DNA from 4 places in the Paenibacillus jiangxiensis genome. Region 1 is predicted to be linked to each of the others. Evidence: riboswitches for the same ligand, from Rfam matches in the RefSeq annotation. Region 1 holds a riboswitch; each other region holds the start of a gene.
What was found. A riboswitch is a leader RNA that binds a small molecule or an ion and turns the genes downstream of it on or off. The one in region 1 is predicted to bind thiamine pyrophosphate.

Region 2: another riboswitch for thiamine pyrophosphate. It lies ahead of thiC (phosphomethylpyrimidine synthase ThiC); the one in region 1 lies ahead of ACI1P2_RS30550 (ABC transporter substrate-binding protein).
Region 3: another riboswitch for thiamine pyrophosphate. It lies ahead of ACI1P2_RS19565 (thiamine phosphate synthase); the one in region 1 lies ahead of ACI1P2_RS30550 (ABC transporter substrate-binding protein).
Region 4: another riboswitch for thiamine pyrophosphate. It lies ahead of thiM (hydroxyethylthiazole kinase); the one in region 1 lies ahead of ACI1P2_RS30550 (ABC transporter substrate-binding protein).

The regions. Positions count from the first base shown of each region.
Region 1 covers NZ_JBJURI010000055.1:11,192-16,822, reverse strand. Annotated here, with positions in the region: gene ACI1P2_RS30565 (ABC transporter ATP-binding protein) at 1-348, opposite strand, end outside; gene ACI1P2_RS30560 (ABC transporter permease) at 461-1,237, opposite strand; gene ACI1P2_RS30555 (MTH1187 family thiamine-binding protein) at 1,234-1,527, opposite strand; gene ACI1P2_RS30550 (ABC transporter substrate-binding protein) at 1,555-2,604, opposite strand; TPP riboswitch at 2,741-2,851, opposite strand; gene ACI1P2_RS30545 (bifunctional 2',3'-cyclic-nucleotide 2'-phosphodiesterase/3'-nucleotidase) at 3,251-5,485, shown strand.
Region 2 covers NZ_JBJURI010000035.1:28,556-34,186, forward strand. Annotated here, with positions in the region: gene ACI1P2_RS26280 (effector binding domain-containing protein) at 1-450, shown strand, start outside; gene ACI1P2_RS26285 (hypothetical protein) at 729-875, shown strand; gene thiC (phosphomethylpyrimidine synthase ThiC) at 936-2,714, opposite strand; TPP riboswitch at 2,963-3,075, opposite strand; gene ACI1P2_RS26295 (IclR family transcriptional regulator) at 3,172-3,915, opposite strand; gene ACI1P2_RS26300 (alpha/beta hydrolase) at 4,543-5,556, shown strand.
Region 3 covers NZ_JBJURI010000021.1:48,076-53,706, forward strand. Annotated here, with positions in the region: gene thiS (sulfur carrier protein ThiS) at 1-186, opposite strand, end outside; gene thiO (glycine oxidase ThiO) at 183-1,325, opposite strand; gene ACI1P2_RS19565 (thiamine phosphate synthase) at 1,387-1,986, opposite strand; TPP riboswitch at 2,120-2,229, opposite strand; gene ACI1P2_RS19570 (ABC-F family ATP-binding cassette domain-containing protein) at 2,362-3,912, opposite strand; gene ACI1P2_RS19575 (serine/threonine-protein kinase) at 4,070-5,554, opposite strand.
Region 4 covers NZ_JBJURI010000006.1:162,569-168,199, forward strand. Annotated here, with positions in the region: gene ACI1P2_RS08630 (C40 family peptidase) at 1-91, shown strand, start outside; gene thiE (thiamine phosphate synthase) at 180-791, opposite strand; gene thiD (bifunctional hydroxymethylpyrimidine kinase/phosphomethylpyrimidine kinase) at 857-1,678, opposite strand; gene thiM (hydroxyethylthiazole kinase) at 1,684-2,490, opposite strand; TPP riboswitch at 2,628-2,732, opposite strand; gene ACI1P2_RS08650 (cold-shock protein) at 3,159-3,359, shown strand; gene ACI1P2_RS08655 (cold-shock protein) at 3,467-3,682, shown strand; gene ACI1P2_RS08660 (alpha/beta fold hydrolase) at 3,755-4,573, opposite strand; gene ACI1P2_RS08665 (TM2 domain-containing protein) at 4,689-5,108, opposite strand; gene ACI1P2_RS08670 (TM2 domain-containing protein) at 5,108-5,479, opposite strand.

The DNA.
Region 1 (5,631 bases):
CGGCCCCTTGCCCGGACCCGGTGCGTTTTCCTGCCCAAGCAGGACGTTGTCCAGCGTCGTCCGCCACGGGAACAGTGCGGGCTGCTGCGGCATGTAGCTGATCCGTCCGCGCGTGCCCGTTACATCCTCGCCGTCCATATAAATATGTCCCTGATCCGGTGTCAGCAGCCCGCCGATCAGATGAAACAGCGTGCTTTTGCCGCTGCCGGAAGGACCGAGCAGCGAGACGAATTCCCCTCGTTCAACGGTCAGAGAAATATCCTTCAGCACGGGGAGCTGATTTTTCCGCTGCCGAAAAGCGATGCTCACCCGATCTACATTCAGGGCTGCTTTTTCTCCGCCACCCATGCCGTTACTTTCCTTTCCATCCAGTTGAAGCTCTGCGGACAGACCATTCAAGCTCATCTTCTCATACTCCTTCCTTCGCAGACGGATTCCGCATGCCAAGCCGGTTGATTTCCTATTTTTGCTCAGGCCGCCATCTGATCAGCAGCTTTTCGATCAGTGCAATGATCAGGAACATGATCAGGCTGAGCACAACGATAATGGCAATGGCAGCAAATACACGGTCCGTGCGGTAGGCTGATTTTTGCAGCAGCATATAATAGCCGATCCCTTCGCTCGCCCCGAGCCATTCGGCCACGATAGCCCCCATCACGCTGTAGGTGGCCGCTATTTTCATGCCTGAAAATAGGGGAGGCAGTGCATGCGGCAGCTCAAGCTTGCGGAAGATGCGCATCCGGCTTGCCCCCGACATTTGCATGTAGTTCATCATCAGCCGGTCCGTTTGCGTGAGCCCGTCCAGGGCGGCAACGACCACAGGAAAGAAGCAGACCAGCGTAATAACCATCAGCTTGGGCAGCAGGCCGAAGCCGAACCAGATCATCAAGAGCGGTCCCAGTGCTATGGTGGGGATGTTCTGGCTCAGAATCAACAGCGGGTAGAAAGCCCGCTTCAGGAAAGGAACAAGGTGCAGGAGAACGGCCAGCAGCAGTCCGACGGCGCTGCCGATCGCAAAACCGCTCAGCGTAAGCCTGATGGTAGCCCAAGTATGCTGCGCCAGCAGGCCGGATTGAGCGGCCGCTTCGGCGGCAATGTCCGCCGGACTCGGCAGCATCCAGGGCTCAATATGCAGGAAGACCGCCGCCGCCTGCCATACCGACAAAAAGAAGAGGACCGCCACAACGGGCGGCCATACGCTTCTGAACACGGAATAAAGGCTCTCCTTCCGGCTCATGGACGGTACTTCTCGGTTAGCTTGTCCATGCTGATTCCGTTCGGATTGTGGGCAATTTTGATCTGGGAAATCACACTTGGAATTCCCGCTTCAGTGAGCGCTGTGTGCATCTCCTTGACAACGTTCAGCAGCTCGTCCAGTTCACCCTCCAAAGTCGTCTCCAGCGGATTGACCTGATGCTTGACGCCTGAACGCTGGATCACCTCGATCGCTTTGTCGACGTAAGGAATGGTGTCCTCTCCGCCAGGGGTTTTGGGAATCACCTGAATACTCAACAATGTGTTAGCCATGGAAAACCGTCTCCTTTCCGGGTCAAATCAGGATTTGCCGTCTTTGGGCAGGAAATCATTGGTGAAGGCTTTGTCAACCTCCAGCGGCTTGTCAAGCAGCTTGCGCTCGTACATCCAGTCGGCATAGTTCTTCCATACCTCCGCCTTCTGGACGCCCCACTGCGGAGCATCGTCCTGATAGCGCGGGCTCAGCCATTTCTGGCTTGCCAGTACAAGCTCTTTATCCAGTTCAGGGACAGCCTTCGATAAAATTTCAGCCGCCTTCTCCGGTTGGTCAATCGCATATTGGTAACCTTTGGCCGTAGCGCTCATGAACGCTTTTACAAGCTCAGGATCGCTGTTGATGGTCTCTTCATTTGTAACGATGACCGGTGTGTAATAGTCCAGACTCTTGGAGTAGTCCTTGACATATAGCATATCAAGCTGCTCGCCGCGCAGCTCGGCTTCAATTCCTGTCCATGCATAGAAAATCCAGGCGAAATCGATATCACGCTTGACTGCGGTGAAGTAATCCGCATCACCCATGTTGATGTTTTGGACCTTGCTGACGTCCCCGCCATCCAGATCCATGATGGATTTCATGACAGCCTCCTCAACCGGGGAGCCCCAGCCGCCGTATTTCTTGCCTTCAAAATCCTTGGGGGACTTGATGCCGCGGTCCACTGGAGCGGCAAAACCGGAAGTATTATGCTGAATCACGGCCGCAATGGAGACGAGCGGAACGCCCTGTGTACGAGCCTGGGTCACGCCTTCCTGGTAGCTGATGCCGAACGGAACCGCATTGGAGGCGACCATTTGATCCGCGCCGCCCTCTCCGGGCTGAACAATCTCCACATTCAGACCGGCTTCTTCATAGTATCCCTGGTCTTTGGCCACATACAAGCCGGTATGGTTGGTGTTGGGGGTCCAGTCCAGCACCACCTTTACGTCTTTCAGCTTCCCGGACGCCGAACTGCCGCTGCCGGAAGGCCCGGAAGCGTTCGTATCCTGTGGAGCGGACGATTGTCCGCCGCAGGCCGTCAGGATCAGGAGCAGGGAGCATACCGCTCCAAGACCCCATTTTTGCAAAGAAAACATACTTTCTTCTCCCCTTTTCATTACCCGTACTCTCCTGCAATGCTTGTCATCTGCCGTGATCCTGCAAAAAAAAAAGCGCCCCGTTGTCCGGGACGCCTGTAATCTACCAAAGGAAAGGATGACGATGCTCAAAAGACATGTCATTCTGTAGCGATTCCTACGCTGGCATTACCCAGATCAGGTTGTAAGGGTCAGTGTCTGGGGACACAATCTCAGCCGGCCGATTCCAGCACCCCTGGCAAGTGTATGAAGGAGCATCAAGACGGCAAGATACTGCCTTGAACGCTCCGCATTGTTGAAGATTTTGCGGGCTCTGTAATGATGAACTAACGTTGATTATATGCTTTCCCGGCCGGAGTGTCTAGAGGGGAAGGGGAGATTTAACGGACCTGGAGTAGGCACAATCTTCCTTTAGGTTACAATATGTTACATTAACTTACACAGGGCCGTGGTTTGTTATAAAAACTCTATTCATTTAACCGTAGTTCGATTAGAATGAGTATCAATCAGGTGATTTTTGGGATAGGATTTACAAGGGATGTGCACCGATTTTACATACATAGATTACAATCATTGATTGTGAGTCTTGCCGCCTGCCTATGCAGGGATAAATCGCCTGATTATTTATACATAGGAGGGGTTAATCTTGAAATTTCGGAAAAAAGGGTTGAAAAGTCTCGCAGCGACAATTGTGGCGTTCAATGTGCTTGCACTGCCGGCCGTGCCGACCTGGGCTGCTGAAGGCAGCGCTGAGGTAAAGCTGCGTATTATGCAAACGACCGACCTGCATGTGAACCTGCTGAACTATGACTACTATACGGACAAGCCGACAGACGAATACGGGCTTGCCAAGACAGCCACACTCATCAAGCAGGCGAGGGAGGAAGCCGAGAACAGCATGCTGTTTGACAGCGGCGACCTGATTCAGGGCAATCCGCTCGGAGACTATGTGGCCAAAATCGACCCGCTTAAGGACGGAGAAACCCACCCTGTATACAAAGCAATGAATCTGCTGGACTATGATGCCGCCACGCTGGGCAATCATGAGTTCAACTACGGTCTCGATTATCTTCAGAAAGCCCTTAAGGGTGCCGATTTCCCCTACATCAACGCCAACGTATATGCAGATGACGGGGACAATGATGAAGGCAATGATAAAAACTATTTTACTCCATACCGGATTATTGATAAAAAAGTCGTTGACGAGAATGGGACGGAGCGCACGCTTAAAGTCGGGGTGATCGGTCTGCTGCCTCCGCAGATCAATCTATGGGACGAGGCTAATCTGAAAGGAAAGGTCATTGCCAAAGATATTGTGGAGACGGCCAAAAAATTTGTTCCGCAAATGAAGGCGGACGGGGCGGACATCGTGATTGCGCTCGTGCACAGCGGATATGAGGACACCCCCGAGACTCCGAACATGGAGAATGCGGTTAAATATTTGAGCCAGGTGGATGGCATTGATTCCATCCTGTTCGGCCATGCTCATAAGGTGTTTCCAAGTGCAGCTTTTGAAGGCATGTCAGGGGTTGATGTGGAAGCCGGAACGATTAACGGAATGCCAGCTGTTGAATCCGGTTATTGGGGAGACAACCTGGGCGTTGTCGACCTGGATTTGGAATTGAAGGATGGCAAATGGACAGTCGCAGACTCGCAATCCGTTGCCCGCCCGATCTATGACAAAACCAGCAAGGCATCCCTGGCTGAACCGGACCCGGATGTAGTGAAAGCCGTTTATGAAGAGCATACCAAAACGCTGGAGTATGTGCGCGGACCGGTCGGTAAGACAACCGCTCAGATCAACAGCTATTTTGCCCTTGTTCAGGACGACCCTTCCGTTCAGATCGTAACCAATGCGCAGAAATGGTATGTGGAGCAGAAGCTTGCCGGAACCGAGTATGCAGGCCTGCCGGTGTTGTCTGCAGGAGCGCCTTTCAAAGCAGGCGGACGTTCGGGAGCTTCCTATTATACGAACATTCCTGCAGGCACGATCGCCATCAAGAATGTAGCAGATCTCTATGTTTATCCGAACACGGTATATGCCGTGAAGCTTACTGGAGCCGAGGTAAAAGAGTGGCTGGAATGGTCGGCAGGGCAGTTCAATCAGATCCATCCGGGACAGAGCGGCGAGCAGCAGCTGATCAATAACGATTTTCCGACCTATAACTTTGATGTCATTGACGGGGTGACTTATCAGATTGACGTGACTGAGCCGGCGAAGTATGACGGCAAAGGAACCGTGGTGAATCCTTCCGCCAACCGGATCAAAAATCTGAGCTATGACGGCAAGACGATCGATCCTGAGCAGGAGTTCATCATTGCCACAAACAATTACCGGGCTTCTTCTTCCAAGCTTGCCAACCCGGACGGGCAGCGGATCGTCCTGGCCGCACCGGATGAGAGCCGTCAGGTCATCATTGATTACATCAGTGAAAATGGCAGCATTAACCCGTCGGCTGACGGCAACTGGTCTATTGCGCCTTTTGGCGACGCTGATGTGACCTTCGTTTCTTCACCGGATGCCCAATCTCTGGCTTCGGATACGTCAAGCGTCACTTATACTGGAGCCGGGGAGAATGGTTTTGCCAAATACAAGCTGCTGTCGGCCACAGCTTCCGGAGAATCGGAAGAAACAGAGTCGGAAGAATTGCCCGCCGCTCCGGTGACACCGCCAGCACCGCCGGCTTCCACGCCAACTGCTCCAGCCAAGCCGGCTCCGGCAGCGCCGACGTCGTCCGGGTCGTCCTATACCATTCAAAAGGGTGACAACCTGTACAGAATCGGCTTGAAGTTCGGAGTAAGCTGGGAGGAAATAGCGGAGCTGAACGGAATCAAAAATGTCTACCGTCTGCAAATCGGGCAGACGATTCAGATTCCGTGACATAGGTTTGATCCAAAAATGCCGGCGTAAATGCCGGCTTTTTTGTCGAACAACCTGAAATAAGTAGGGTCAATCTACCAAAGGAAGTGGGAATAAATCGAATATAACACAAATATATTAGTGAAAGGAAATGAAAACATAACTTG
Region 2 (5,631 bases), on a different contig from region 1:
GGGAAGGCGGTCCGCACAACCAACGCCGCAGAAATGTCCGGACAAGGCCTCATTCCCGGTCTATGGGCTTCCTTCTTTCAGGAAAGCACGGAGGTTAGGCCCTCTGATCCCATTTACGGATGCTACACTGACTACGAAAATGCAGTGTTCGGACAGTATACCTTTCTGCTGGGAAGTGCCGTGTCTCAGGGTGAAGAGATTGCGGATGAGCTGAATTCAGTTACTCTGCCTGCCGCCAGATATGCTGTCTTCCGGACCGAATACGGACCGCTTTATCAAGTTGTAGCCGAAGCCTGGCAGCACATATGGCAGTGGTCTGCGTCTGTTCAGGGGCTGGAACGAACCTTTTCCGGAGACTTCGAGCTGTACAATGAGTTCGCCGGAGATGCCGGGAGCGGACAAGCGGACATTTATATTGCAGTGAGAGAAAGCACCGTTCGACAGTGCTAAAAAATGTTGCATAAATCTGATAATTCCGATCCATCCAACGGGGCCTGCAGGTCCCGTTTTTTTATAGGCAATTTTGCATGCATTAAGCCGTTTTTACCACCATGATTATCCTAAACACAAGACCTTACTACTGTTTTTGGCAATTGCAGTTTTAAACCCTGTAACCTTCGGGTATTATTGAACATCTAATAGATAACCAACCCCAAACGATCTCTGAATTAGGCTCAAATACCTGCATACCTACTATACCTACTGTACCTGAAGAGGAGGAAGCGAAAATGAACTATAATGTGACGATACATACACTGATGCCGTTTAATCCCCAATACCCGAGACCCACAACATCGGCCAGCAAGAAAGAAGACAGCAATGAGAAAAAGATCAGCTTCCAGGATGTTTTAAAAGAGAAAATGATGCAAAAATAGGCGCCACTTAAAGGGCGCCCTTTACATTTACAGCAAAGCTTTTATCTATCCATTATGGTATTACCTGCTCCGTCCTTCGCGATATTCCAGCGCCTTTTCCTCCAGGCCTGCAGTAATCGCCTCTTTCTCGCTGATTCCCTTCTCTGCGGCAAATGCCCGGATATCCTGTGTGATGCGCATGCTGCAAAATTTCGGGCCGCACATCGAGCAAAAGTGCGCGTTCTTCGCTCCCTCGGCCGGCAGGGTCTCATCATGATACTCAAGCGCGCGCTCCGGATCGAGGGACAGATTGAACTGGTCGCGCCAGCGGAATTCGAAGCGTGCCTTGGACAGCGCATCATCCCGCTGCTGCGCTCTTGGATGGCCTTTGGCGAGGTCCGCGGCATGGGCGGCGATCTTGTAGGCGATCACCCCTTCACGCACATCGTCCTTGTTCGGCAGGCCAAGATGCTCCTTCGGTGTGACATAACAGAGCATGGAGGTTCCAAACCAGCCAATCATGGCAGCACCAATCGCCGAGGTAATATGGTCATACCCGGGAGCGATATCCGTCGTAAGCGGACCCAGCGTGTAGAATGGCGCTTCCTTGCAGATTTCCATCTGCAGATCCACATTCTCTTTGATTTTATGCATAGGCACGTGACCAGGCCCCTCAATCATCACCTGTACATCATGCTTCCAGGCAATCTGTGTCAGTTCGCCCAGCGTCGCCAGCTCAGCCATTTGAGCTTCATCGTTGGCATCATAAATGCTGCCCGGACGCAGGCCGTCCCCGAGTGAAAAGGCGATATCATAGGTCTTCATAATTTCACAGATCTCTTCGAAATGTGTGTACAGAAAGTTCTCCTGGTGATGGGCCAGGCACCATGCCGCCATGATGGACCCGCCCCGCGAAACAATGCCCGTCATTCGCCTGGCGGTCAGCGGAATATAACGGAGCAGCACGCCGGCATGAATCGTAAAATAATCCACGCCCTGCTCCGCCTGCTCAATCAGCGTATCGCGGTATACTTCCCAGGTCAGCGCTTCGGCCTCCCCATTGACCTTCTCCAGTGCTTGATACAGCGGCACCGTTCCGATCGGCACAGGAGAGTTACGGATGATCCATTCGCGCGTCGTATGGATGTTGCGGCCTGTCGACAGGTCCATCACCGTATCCGCCCCCCATCTTACGGCCCAGGTCATTTTCTCCACCTCCTCCTCAATGGAGGAGGTCACCGCCGAGTTGCCGATATTTGCGTTGATTTTGACATGAAAATGGCGTCCGATCAGCATCGGCTCACTCTCCGGGTGGTTGATGTTGGAGGGCAGTATGGCCCTTCCGCTGGCCAGCTCCTGGCGTACGAATTCCGGCTCAACCCCCTCCCGGATCGCCGCAAATTCCATCTCCGGTGTTATCATTCCCCGGCGGGCATAGTGCATCTGGGTGACATTACGTCCCGACAGCGCACGCAGCGGCCGGCTGACAGCGCCCGGAAACTCCTCGGCAGTGCGAGTCCCGGCCCGAAGTCCGTTATCCTCCGGCTTCACAGCCCTGCCCTCATAGCGGGCAGCATCCCCTCTCTCTTCAATCCACGCCCGGCGCAGCTTAGGCAGTCCCTTGCGGATATCCGCCTGATACGACGGATCAGTCATGGGACCGCTTGTGTCGTACACACGCAGCGGGGCATTATGCTCAATCCCCTGCGGTGTATGGGTGTCATGCAGTGTTATCTCTCTTTCAGGCACGAGGATACCCGGTCTTGAGCCCTGGATATAGACCTTGGTGCTGGCCGGGAAGGCCCTGATGGCCGTGTTGACGCCGCCCACTGCTGCTGTTTTCCGTTTGCTCTCTGTCATTTGTTTGTTCCTCCCGAGTCGTCATATTCCTCATCGGGATCATACCGGAGAAAAACCGATGCTGTCGGCCTGCTGCAAAATACGGACCAAGCCCGCTTCCTTGTCCTTGCGGCGGGCGGCGGTATAGAGCGAATTTTGCAGTTAAATGAAAAAGCCGGTTCCCGAGGGAACCGGCTTTATGCAAACAGGCCTGCATGCAAAGCAATGGCATATACCATGGCTACTGAACATGCTGCCCACTTCTATGATTCATTGGCCGGTTACTTCCCTACGCTGGTATGATCCAGATCAGGTGCAAAGGGTCCGGAACCTGGAACGGTTCCATCTCAGCCCGGTATTACGGGCCCCCCCAGTAACTTCGGCAGCTTCATGCCGCCGATCAAAACTATGCTGTTCACAGACGGATGGCTCCGCCTTCCAATTCAGGTTAGCCTAAAAGGAACGGTTTGGCAACCCCTTAAGGAAGCAGCATGCCCATTTCCTTGCCTGCCTCCACGATAACAGGAGCAAATTCATGCAGGGTCTCGGGCGACAGCCTGCTCACCGGCCCGGAGACGGAGAGGGCCGCTGTGATCTCCCCGCGATGATTCATAATCGGGGCGGATACGGCCGCGGCTCCGGGCTCGCGCTCTTCATAGCTTGTGGCATAACCCTTGGCCCGTATTTCCTCAAGCTGCTTCCAGTACGCTTCATCTCCAGCCAAAGCCTGCAGCTCGGGGCCCTTCTTCAACTGCTCCAGCTCCTCCGATGAAGCGAATGCCACCAGCACCTTGCTTGACGCGCCTACGGACAGAGGCATGCGGGCTCCGACGGTAGCTACGCGGCGTATGGCTTGCGTACTCTGTACAGCCTGAATACGGATACGTTCATCTCCATCCCGTATATACAGGCTCACCGTTTCCCCCAGGCGGTCGCGCAGCTTCTCCATCAATGGCAGGAGCAGCACCGCCGGGTCCTCATTGCGCGACATATGGGTCGATAGCTCCCAAATCCGAATGCCCAGCCGGTATTTCTCCGTAGCTGCATTGCGGATGACAAAACCTCTTTCCTCCAGCGTCGTGAGCAGACGGTGAACCGTGCTTTTGTGCAACCCGATCTTTGCCGCAATTTCCGTCAGCCCCAAATCGGTAGCCTCCGTAAAACACATCAAAATGTCCAGGGCCCGTTCGACAGCGCGGACAGTCAGCTTCCGGTCCTCCACGGCCATCCCCCCCTCTCTTCCTCGTATTAAGCAATATTTGGGACTCAATCTAGAAACCGGTGCTTGACCAATCGGGTTATCTCTAATAATCGAGTCTATCCGGTACAATCTTTACTAACGGTCGTCATAGCGGTTATTCGGCTGAGAAAGGCAAAGCTTCTTTTCTAACGGTTGTGCATGCGCTTATATAAAGCGAAACACCCCTTTACCTGTGGAAAAACGGGAAATAAGCTCGCTGGCAACCGCTATATCTTCTAATCCCCCGTTTTTCCCCAAATAACGTCGCTCATAACCGTTAGCATTTTGCGCTTTTATACACTCTCACACCTATTCCCCGGTTAAGCATCGCTTTCTGTTTTGATCCCTTTTCAACAGACTAAAAGTGTCTGCAGACAGTCATTTTTTCAGCTTATTCGTTTCACCCAATGAAACTTGGTTACATAAATTATATAAAATTTCAGGACACACTGTAAACTGTTTTAACAGCCACGCGGTATATTAATAAAGAGGAAAATATTATCATTTGCTGTCGAATTGACTTTGTTGCTGCGGCCTTTTACGATTAAGTATGTGGCGTTGTTACAACAAGCCCGAATGAACTCTATCAATGATCAAGGAGGCTCTTCCATGATTGCGACACCCCAGGGCGGCACATCCGTGCAGCCTGCTGTCAACGAGCCGTCCGCCCAGCTGTCACCCCGGTTAATCCGGTTCAAGCATATCATTATCGCGCTTGTATTGTCGGTTGTATTCTTTTTAATGTTTTGTTTTATCGCGTTGCATGCGTATATCGTCTGGTTTTTGTCCAATCCGACCGTAGCCCCGCTGTATTCCAATCCGCTGCAGGCCAAGGACATGGCATACGAGGAAGTCACCTTTCCCGCCAAAGACGGCAGCCGCATGATGCAGGGCTGGTATATCCCTGCGCCGAATTCCAATAAAACGATTGTCTTTAGTCATGGGTATGGCGCAAACCGCGAGGAAAGCTGGATTCCCATGTATGATCTGGCCCATTATGCGCACAGACAAGGATTTAATGTCGTAATGTTCGATTACGGTTTTGCCTCCCAAACGAGCAGGGAAGTCGCTACCGGTGGCCGGGCCGAATCCCAGCAGCTGCTCGGCGCCATTCAGCTTGCCAAGCAGCGGGGAGCCCAGGAAATTATCGTCTGGGGCTTTTCCATGGGGGCAGGCACCGCTCTGCAGGCCGGCCTGCAGACCAAGGACGTGAATGCCATGATCCTGGACAGCTCGTTTCTGCTGGAGCCGGATACGCTGTATCATAACATTCATAATCAGATAGATCTTCCCCGGCATCCTTCACTTGAAATTCTGGAGCTGCTGTTCCCCGTTCTGAACGGAACAGGTCTGCAGCAAATTCCTTACCAGCAGGTGAAGACGGAGGATTACCCCTTCCCGATCTTCTTCATCCACGGCACCATGGATGAGAAAGCCCCGTATCCGATCGCGGAAGCGCTGGCTGCGAATCAGACCAATCCCGCGTCGGATGTCTGGATTGTGGAGAACGGGCTGCATGAGCTGATTTTCCGGGAGCACCCGCGCGAATATTTGCGCAGAGTATCCACATTTCTGAGTAATGTACAGCAGCAGCTGCAGCATTCCAAAGAGAACAAATCATAAGCTTTTCAAGGCGAACCTTTACGATCCCCTCACGACGGACAGTGACTTGAGCTCATCGCAAAATGACTCAGACAC
Region 3 (5,631 bases), on a different contig from region 1:
ATGTACGATTTCAAGCTGATCCCCGTTCTTCAATGCGGTTTCGCCATGAACTTCCTTGGTCAATATGCGCCTGTTCAGCTCGACGACGACCGTCTTGACACGCAGGTCCAATGCATTCAGCAGTTGGTCCACATTGTGCACTTCCACATCAAAAATCATTTCCTGGCCATTAATAATAAGCCTCATCGCAATCCCTCCTCGGAAGCAACAGGCTGCCTTTTCATTCTTTCCGGAGACAAGGCCGTCAAATTTAACTGCTCCGCCGTACGGCCTGTCATCATCTCCGCGATGGCTTCCCCTGTCGCCGCACTCAGCAAAATTCCGTTGCGGTAATGTCCGCAAGCGGCGTAAAGGCCGGCAGTATCAGGGACGGGGCCTATGAAAGGGAGGCCATCCTCCGTCTGCGGCCTTAATCCCGACCATGCTCGCAGAAAAGACGACTCCCCGATGTCCGGCAGCCAGCCCGCAGCGCGGGACAGCAGCTGCATCAGTCCGCCTGCGGATACATCCGTTCCCCATTCGCGTGGCTTGCTCGTTGCACCAATCCACAGCTCCCCGTCCGGCTTTGGCACCAGATAAACATCCTCCCCATAAATGGTATACTTCAGCGGGCTCGCGGGCATAGTGACGGCAGCAACCTCTCCTTTGACAGGATACAGCCCCAGACTTAGGCCGTAGTTATTAAGCAGCTTTGATGCCCCAAGTCCTCCCGTAATCACAACATTCGGACAAGCAATGTCCCCCCTGCTCGTTCTTACACCGCGTATCGTTCCGTCGACGATCCGAATGCCTTCTGCTGTTGTGTCCGTCAGCAGTTCGGCACCATGCTTTTCCGCCCCCGCCACCAACGCCAGTGTAAGCCGCTGCGGAAGCAGCTGGGTTTCCCGCCTGCGGAACAAGCCCCCGAGCGCCTGTCCTGTCAAGCCGGGAATCCTTCTGGAAATCTCTGCGGCATCCCACCATTCCACGGCTGATCCATCTTTGTACCCGGCCATGGCCGACAAGCGTGCCGCCTCCTCCGGAGTCCGGGCAGGAAGGACGAAACCCGTGGTTGTATAACCAGTCACCAGTCCTGTCATCCCTTCAAGCTCCCGTACCAGCTCCCTGAACAGATTGCGGCTGCGCAACGCCAATGCGGCCAGCTGCGGGTGGGCAAAAGCCTCGCACTCCGCGGCCAGCATTCCGGCCGCCGCCCGTGTGGCCCCTTGTCCCGGGACCGATTTTTCGATCAGAATCGTTTTGAAGCCCCGCTTCGCCAGCTGATAGGCGATGGAGCTGCCGATCACTCCCGCACCGATCACAGCACAGTCTGCCGAATAGCCCATGTCGTTCCTCCTCCCATTTTCCTGTGTTCATCGGGATTCAACTGATCTGAAACACCCTGCTTCAAGTCATGAGCAAACTTCTGTATTCCTTTGCCGCCTCTGCCGGATTCTCCGCCTTCCAGATGCCTGACATCACAGCGATTCCTGATGCGCCTGCCCGCCTGATGTCCCGTACATGCCAAGGCTGAATGCCGCCAAGCGCGATAACCGGTATGGAGACGGCACGACAGAGCTCTTCCAGGCTGCTCAGCCCCCGCGGTGGCAGCCCGGGCTTGGAGGCGGTATCGTATATATGGCCGAACAGCACATAATCGGCCCCCGCCTGCTCCGCAGCCAGCGCTTCCGGCAGCGAGTGAACGGATGCCCCGCAGCGCAGCTCCGGAAATTTCCTCTTCACAAGCTGCAGCGGCAGGCTGTGAGAGGTGAGCTGTACCGTCCCGGCACCAAACAGCAGCGCCGCATCCACACGGTCATTGACTGCAAGTTTGGCCGGGGGGCAGCAGCCGCGCTCCGATACCGTGGACATATATACATACAGTTCCGCTGCGCTCAACCGTTTCTCCCGAATATGAAGCAGATCGATATCCGGTTCGAGCAGCCGCATGATGTCTGCCGTTCGCTCAGCGCTTTGACAGCCGTCCGTAATAAGATGAAGTTCCATTAGTTTGTTGCCTCCATGACAGTGATTCGGGAACGCCAAAAAGCCGCTTCCGGTCAGGAAGCGGCTGAACTTGAATGTTCACCGATTACAAGGAACAGCACCCCGCTCATAAGCGGGCCGCATTTGCTCCGTATTCGGCTAATGTCCACTTCCCTACGCTGGTATGATCCAGATCAGGTGCGAAGGGTCCGGAATGCATTTGTTCCGTCTCAGCCGCCAGCCGCGGCTCCCCCAGTGTGATACAGACTTGTTGAATCGCCTGTATGACTTTATATGCTTTTGTAATCCCATTTCATGGTAGCACAATCCGGTTCACTTGCCTAGACGTGCAGCACATTTCAGTCCGAAAAATCCAAAGCTGCACTTTTCTGCACATCAGGCTTTCGCCGACCACTCTTCCACATTCCACACTCTCGTTACCCAATCCTTGTAAAAATCAGGCTCGTGGGATACGAGCAGCACGGTGCCTTTAAACTCCTTCAGCGCACGCTTCAGCTCATCCTTCGCCACCACATCCAGATGGTTGGTCGGTTCGTCAAATAGCACCCAGTTGCTTTCACGCATCAGCAGCTTGCAAAGGCGGACCTTGGCCTGCTCTCCCCCGCTTAGGGCGGACAGCGGTCGGGTAATATGATCATTTTTCAGCCCGCAGCGGGCAAGATGGGCACGGACCTCATGTTGGTTCAGATGCGGGAACTCGTTCCACACATCGTCAAGCGGTGTAATCCGCTCAGGACGAACCTCCTGCTCGAAGTAAGAGGGATACAGAAAATCTCCAGTATAGGTCTTGCCGCTCAGCGGAGGTATTTTTCCGAGAATTGTTTTGAGCAGCGTCGATTTGCCAACACCGTTATAACCAACGATAGCGATCTTCTCGCCGCGTTCAATGGTAATGGACATTTTCGGCAGCAGCGGGTGGCTGTAGCCGATCTCGAAGTCAATGCCTTCAAAGACCGTTTTGCCGCTGGCCCGCGCTTCCTTGAACTGGAACGTCGGCTTGGCCGCTTCTTCCGGCTTGTCGATCCGATCAATCTTATCAAGCTGCTTCTCGCGGCTCTTGGCCCGGCCGGATGTGGAAGCACGCGCCTTGTTGCGCTGGATGAAATCCTCCTGCTTCTTGATATACTCCTGCTGTTTTTCATAAGCCTCGATATGCTGCGTCTTCTGAATGTCAGCCATTTCAAGGAACTTCTCATAGTTAGCTGTATAACGGTTCAGCTTGCCGAACTCCAGATGATAAATGACGTTGACGACCTGATTCATAAACTCCGTATCATGGGAAATCAGCATAAAGGCATAAGGATAGTCCTTCAAATAACGTGTAAGCCACTCGATATGCTCAACGTCCAAGTAGTTCGTCGGCTCGTCCAACAGCAGCACATTCGGCTTCTCCAGCAACAGCTTGGCAAGAAGCACCTTCGTGCGCTGCCCCCCGCTTAAAGAGGCTACATCGCGGTCCAGTCCGATTGCAGCAAGTCCAAGCCCGTTGGCCATTTCCTCCACTTTCACATCAATCAGATAAAAATCGCCGATCTCCAGCTGCTCCTGGATTTCCCCCATCTGCTCCAGCAGCACCTCAAGCTCCTCCGGCGTGGCTTCGGCCATTTTATCCGTGATCGCATTCAGTTCCTTCTCAAGCTCAAGCAGCGGCAGAAACGCATCCTTGAGCACATCACGCACCGTCTTTCCCGGAGTCAGCTTCGTATGCTGGTCCAGATAACCGTAACGAACCTTCGGCGTCCATTCAACCTTGCCACTGTCACGCAGCTGCTGTCCTGTCAAAATATTCATCAGCGTCGATTTACCGACACCGTTGGCTCCCACCAGACCGACACGCTCTCCCGGCAGCAGGCGGAACGATACATTCTTGAATAATGTTCTGTCCCCGAAATTATGGGAAACGTCTTCTACAGTTAATAAACTCATTTCCGTTAGCTAGCTCCTTTAGCGTTTACTTGTAAACGCGATCCATAAACTTCAATATGACTTCGGGTTTGCTTTCAAAGCCCTATTGTAGCATAAGTGGCAGCTTTACCGGAACCGTCAAAACGAAAATGCATTGCCTGATCTGCACTGCGTAGTCTCACCATCTTCGGAAGGAAGCAAACAACGGTTTTCTCCGCTTCGATTCAGGGATCACATCCTTGAACAAAGCTTGCAAAGCCGAGTCCATTTCTGCATATGGCTCAAAAGGGTCCAGATGAAGAGGGAGCGCATAGACATTGCTTGTACTCAACTCTTTTCCAAGGCGGCGGGCGGCCTCGCTTGTCGCCAAAGGAAGGCAGAAGCTCCACTTCTGCTGCGGGTACCTGGCAAGGGCTCTTGCAAACGTCACCGTATCCGGAAGCCTCCACTCCGCTCCGGACCCGACAACCAGCGGATAATCGGCCCTCAGAAACTCTTCCAGCCCTTCATGATCCACGCCGCTTCCCAGGTCAAAAACAATAAAATCAAAGTCCCCGCTCAACATCGGGATGATGTCGTCCGGCGAGGTTTGGCGGCAGTACTGCACCCCTTCAAAAGAAAATTGCTTTGTTCCCTCCGCCCGCGCACGCTCCTCTCCCTCCAGCAGCGCCTGTATTCTGGAAAAAGACTGTGATCGTTCGTTCAGTTCTGCTACAGCCACCCTGCCGCCCTGTCGTGAAAGATAGTGGCTGATGGCAATAGCCGTATGCGTTACCCCGCAGCCAGGCGATACACCAAGCAGCGCAATCACCCGTGTGCCGGAATATCTTGCCTCCGTTGTTGGTGCCGGCCGTTCGCCGGACTCCACGGATAACCGCCTTAACTCATGCACAACCTCCCTGGCGGTTTGGTATCTTTCCCCTGGATCGGTCTTCAGCAGCCTGTGGATTACCCTTTCCAAATCACGCGGCAGCCTGGATCGAACGGCCTCCTCCACGCCAGGCGCCCATTCGCTGTGTCTTCCGCCTGTACATAAATATAGCATTAGCGCACCAAGACCATACAGATCGGAGCGTGCATCGGATTGTCCTCCGCCATACTGCTCGGGAGCCGCGAACCCGACCGTTCCCAGCTTCACAGTGTCCTGGCTGCTGCTGGTACTGTAATTCCTTGCCGTGCCGAAGTCGATCAGCTTCAGCTCAAGCTCCGGGGTGATCATAATGTTGGACGGCTTCAGATCGCGATAGATGATGGAAGGCTTATGGCTGTGCAGATAGTCGAGCACATCGAGCAGCTGCAGGGCAAACGATATGACTTTTTGTCCTTCCATTATCCCGCCGTTATTCCGCATATAAGCCTCAAGTGTTATGCCTCCGATGTAATCCATGACAACATATACATTGCCTTCGCTGCTGTAATCGAAAAAATCAACGATCCGCGGCAGCCGCGGATGATTGAGTGCGCTCAGCATCTCCGCTTCCGCTCTCCACGCCCCCATCAGCTCCCTATCGGCCGCCGTCTCCTTAACAGCCCATATTTTGCCCGTCAGCTTCAGGTCCTCCGCCATATAAACCCGGCTCATGCCCCCTCTGCCGATCAGCCGGCATATGCGGTATCTCCCGCCCAATACATAACCGGGCTCATGCTCCCGATTTTGCCTCATCGCTGCCCTTCCCTCCTTGAAAAGCAAAAAAGGAAAGCCCTCACCGTAAATGACCTCAACAAAAGAAGTCACTTACG
Region 4 (5,631 bases), on a different contig from region 1:
TCTGCACACCTACGGGGACCCTGGCGTGACGGTTACCGACTTTGACGATTACTGGAAGGGACGTTTTCTGTTCGCAAAAAGAGTTCAGTGAAAAAGCAAGCTGTGTAACGGGGCTGCTTCAGCCCAGAGAGAGTGTGGCGGCTTAGGGCAGCCCCTTTTGCTGCTCCATCATCTGCTTTCTAGGAGATCTTGCCGTACAGGGCAGCAAAGGCTGCCGCCGCCCGTCCTGGCTCATTGGCTTGTGAAATCGCTGAAATGACGGATACTCCGTCTGCTCCGGCGGCAAGAACAGGCGAAGCCTTCTCGGGTATGATTCCGCCGATGCCGACGAGCGGAATGGCGATGCCGTGGCTGCGCAGCCCCTGAATGAGGTGCGGGCCCTGTACGGGACGGGCATCGCTTTTGGACTGTGTCGGATACATGGGACCAACGCCGAGGTAATCTGCCCCGTCGGAGATAGCGCGCTCGGCTTCTTCCACCGTGTGTGCGGACACTCCGACAATGGTGCTGTGCCCTAGCCTGCTGCGCAGCATAGCGGCTGGCGCATCCTCTTGTCCGACGTGTATACCGTCGGCTCCGAGCGCAGCCGCCATGTCCACATCGTCATTGACGATGAAGGGCACGCCGGCTTCCCTGCAGACCGCTTGGAGCTCCCGCGCCAGCTCGTAAGCCGCCTGCCCGGTTAGAGCGCCGGGTCCCTTTTCCCTGAATTGGAACATGGTGACGCCACCTGCGATTGCTTTACGAAGAACCGTCACAGGATTCCTGCCGGCACAGTTGACACTGCCCATAATGAAATACACGGCAAGCTGCCGGCGCAGTCTGCCCGGATCGATGCGTTCGTTAAAGGAGCCGTTCAATTCAGCACACCACCGTTCTGTGAACGTCTTTGCCGATAGGCAAAATGGTTTGTCGGTCCATGGCCTGATCCGATGCCGAGGCTGTCCTCAATCGCAGCCTGAATGAAATCCTTGGCCACCCGCACCGCTTCAGGCACAGAAAGCCCCCGGGCGAGACCGGCCGTAATCGCTGCGGAATACGTGCATCCCGTACCATGTGTCGCCTCTGTATGAATCCGCGGACTTTCAAACACCGTAAATACCGTGCCGTCATACAGAAGATCCCTGGCTATCTCCCCTCCGGCATGGCCGCCCTTCATGATGACCATATCCGGTCCCATGTCGTGGATGCGCCGTGCCGCTTCCCTGATGTCTTCGGCTTTGTACAGCTTCATGCCTGTGAGCATTTCCGCCTCGGGCAGGTTCGGGGTAATGATCAGCGCATGCGGTAGCAGGTCGCGGATCAGGGTGGCAGCAGCGTCGGCCTGCAGCAAAGGCGCACCGCCCTTGGCGACCATAACGGGATCGATGACGAGATTGCCCCATCCGTAATGGGCGATTCTATCCGCCGTCGCCTCAATGATATCCGCGCTGAACAGCATGCCGATCTTTACAGCATCGGGCGTCAGGTCTTCGCCAATTGAATCAAGCTGGCGGGCGACCGCTTCCGGCGTGAGCGGGAAGACTCCCTGCACACCCAATGTATTCTGCGCGGTAGCTGCCGTGAGCGCGGACATGCCGTAGACGCCAAGCTCCTGGAAGGTTTTGAGATCCGCCTGAATGCCTGCGCCGCCACCGCTGTCGGAGCCGGCAATGGTTAGTGCTTTCGCTGTCGTCATATCGCTTACCCTAAGCTTTCCGGCACCAAGGTGATGGAGGATAGCCGCCTTAGGCTTTCTTCATCCACGAGGGACAGCTGATTCAGAAACTCGATCTGAAAGCTGCCCGGTCCCTGGGCTTCCGTGCGTGCTGCTGCAAGTTCCGCAGCGACACCATAGAAGGAAACCGCCTCGGCCGCCGCTTCCAGCCGCCGCTCGCCAGCCACAGCCAGGAATGCCGCTACGACCGAGCTGAGCAGGCAACCGGCTCCGGTCACCTTGGTGAGGAGCGGATGTCCATTGGCAATGAGATAGGTCGTGGCCCCATCGGTGACGATGTCTTCCTTTCCGGTAGCAATGACGATACAATCCAGCTTGTGGGCGGCTTTCCGAGTGAGCTCAAGCACATCCCCCGAGCCTTGACCAGCGTCAACACCTTTAACCTCCCAATACTCGCCGGCGACATTGGCGACTTCAGCGGCATTGCCGCGCAGCGCCGTAATGCGTACATCAGCAACCAGCTGATGAGTCGTAACCGAGCGAAATGGAGTAGCTCCCGCACCGACCGGGTCCAGCACGACCGGGATCCCATGGGTATTGGCAGCTTGCCCGGCAAGGGTCATCGCCTTGATGGAATGGGGGTTCAACGTGCCGATGTTCAGCGAGACGGCACCTGCCATTGCGGCGATATCGGCCATCTCCTCGTGCGAATCCGCCATAAACGGCGAAGCTCCCAACGCCAGCAGTCCATTGGCAGTAAAATTCGTGACCACCATATTAGTGATGTTGTGAATGAGCGGATTTTGTTCCCTTACTTTAGTCAGGAATTGCATATCTTATTCCTCCCTCAATAAATTAATGTTTGATTTCTCCGCTGTACGGCTCCTTTTACACGCAAAAGACCCGTCCATTTCCGGAGGAAACGGACGGGTCCACAAAAAATAATCAATACAGGCCGATTGATGCCGCTGGACGTTTCGTCTCACTTTCCTCCGCTGGTATGATCCAGATCAGGTGCAAAGGGTCCGAAGCGTACAGCTTCGTCTCAGCCCGGCAGGCTCCCCTAGTGATTGAACAAGTCTCTATTCGATTATAACTGCATATACTATATACATGTTGACCGGAGAATGTAAAGGTTCAAAAAAATGCAGAACATTTTTTCAGAAGGGGGTATAGAAACGGGAAAGCAGGAAATAAATAAGATAGGCAAGTGTCCCCTAAAAACTTGATAATAACCAGACACGATGGCGATACAGGGAAAAAGCAGCGTTACGTAAGCATCTCCGTTGATCGAATACATAGGAGAAATTGTTATTTTTCGCTAGCTGGTAATTGTATTCTAAGTGTGCTATAATGTAATTATTGGAATACGACGGACCTGCATTCGCATATTGTAGAGGGTTGTTGTCTTGGGTTAAGGGTAACCTTGTACAATATGTGAATTTTTATTTTTGAAGAAAAATAAGAGGTCATATAAATATTTACTTGGAGGTATTTCCACATGCAAACAGGAACAGTTAAGTGGTTTAACGCAGAGAAAGGCTTTGGTTTTATTGAGGTTGAAGGCGGTAACGATGTATTCGTACACTTCAGCGCAATCCAAGGCGACGGTTTCAAAACATTGGACGAAGGCCAACGTGTTGAGTTCAACGTTGTTGAAGGAAACCGCGGACCACAAGCTGAGAACGTTGTAAAACTGTAATTCTGCCCTGCTGCCCCGAACTCTTGTTTGGGGCTTTTCTTTTCTGGGGGAGGGACAGATATCTTTAAATCGCTTTACAACAATTCATGGGAAAAGAGGGGACTTTCATGTACAATTCGCGCAAAAAACCAATGGAAGAGACTCCGGAGGAGATCACTGTAATTTGGTCTTGCACCAGTGATACGTGTAAGGGATGGATGAGAGATAATTTTGCATTCTCTGCCCAGCCAACCTGTTCTCTATGCGGTTCCGTGATGGAGAAAAGCGAGAAAAAGCTAGTCGTGCTTGTCAACACCGCCTTCCCGCCAGCCAAGAACAGTTAAGATTACAGCTATTATCAATTTATTTAAGACACCGGCCTTGGCCGGTGTCTTTTCCATATGCGGTAAAGAGGATCAAGAGGATTGGGGATGCTGCAGAATATGCAGCAGCGTACGATTGAACAGCTCCAACTCGTCATAAAAGACCGCATGGCCGCTATGGGCGAAGCGGATCAGACGCGACCCGCGAATGCCCTGCTGCATTTGGAGCGCCAGCGGATACAGCGCGATTTGATCAAGCTCGCCGTGCAAAATCCAGGTTGGTGCATGAATGCGCGCAAGGTCAGGGCGCAGGTTTTCATCCCTGAAGGTGCGGGCAGCCGCAGCGGTGCCGTGCAGAGAAGCCTGCAGTCCGAGGTTTTGTGTCCAATCCCTGAAGTAGGGGCTGATCTTGCTGGCGAAGAAGAGCTCACCGAAATCATGCAGCATCTGCGGCCGGTCGCGATAGGTCTGCTCTATCAGCTTGGTAACGTCGGAGGCGGGCAGGCCATAAGGAAAGTCGGGTCTCTGAGTCAGGGAAGGAGCGGCAGCATCCAGCAGAATGAGCTGGGACACACCGTATCCCTGATGGCGGCTCATGTATCTGATTGCAATGGCTCCTCCTATGGAAAAGCCGACCAGTCTGACGCCTTGCAGTCCGAGTGCACGGATGACGGCAAAGACATCATCAGCCAGACGGTCGTAATGGTAGCCATGCCACGGGTGGTCGGACTGCCCGAATCCCCGCATATCCGGCATAATGCAGCGAAACCCGTAAGCCGGCAGCAGGGAGCTCTGATATTCATACATACGGTGGTTCAGCGGCCAGCCATGCAGCATCAGCACAGGCTGCCCCGCCCCTATATCTTCAACAAATACCTTAACGTTCGGCTCTACATCGATATAATGTCTCATACAGTTCAGCCCTTCCGCTATTAAAAGTCACTTTCCCTATGATACATATGTCGAAGAAAGGCCCCGCAGACAGTAAAAAAACTGTGCGCCCGAGTTTCCTCAGACGGACAGTTTTTTACACTTCTATTCCTTGATGTTTATTCGTTAAACGCAGCTGATAAAGTTGAGCCATAATATCCTCTTCCGCCCGCTGGTTCCACTCACGCACCATTCGGGGCATCAGGAACAGGTCGACGATGACCCACACCGTCAGCGTCCCGCCGAACAGCACCAGCAGAATCCCTGACAGCATCATGAACGCTCCGCCTTCCACTTCCAATGTAATGGAGAACGCTATATAAAAGATAAATGCCAGAATAAACAGGACAAGCTGAACAACAGCTGTGGCAACTCTTTTCAGATAAAAACGGTGTACGCCCAAATGCCCTCCGATCAGCATGAGGTAGGCGAGTGCAAGGGACTTTTCCGTATCCCGCATGGCCGAATTTAAAATCAGCATCTCATTGACGGTTAACTGGTCTTTGGTCAGCTTCATTAGAATACCACATGGTTATCATGATTGTTATAATTGTTATAGTTATCAAAGGATCTTCTAGACGTAATTTCATGGATCAGCCGGTCTTCCACTCTTTCGTTGTGCTCTTTAACCCATGTGTGGATAAGGAACGCATCCACAATCCACCAGATCGAGGTAATAATCAGTCCGACCATGGTGATTGAAAGGATCAGTTGCGCGACGGCGCTGCCGGTTCTTTTCATGTAAAACCGATGAGCCCCGAAAACGCCGAGGAAGTACCACAGCACGTATGCGACGACCATATTTTTTCCCTGGGCTTTGACTTCGGACTCCAGCAGCATCAGCTCTCTGGTATCCAGTTGACTTTTTCTAACGATATTGTAGCTCAATTGAATAACCCCCGTTAACTTGACAGTAAAAACATGATTATCTTATCAGATTTTGAGCGGGGTGGCGAGGTAATTTATGTATTTTTCTGTGCTGATTTCAAATAGCTTGCAAAAATACATATCGCTCTGAATGCCGAGTCATGGTATAGGGT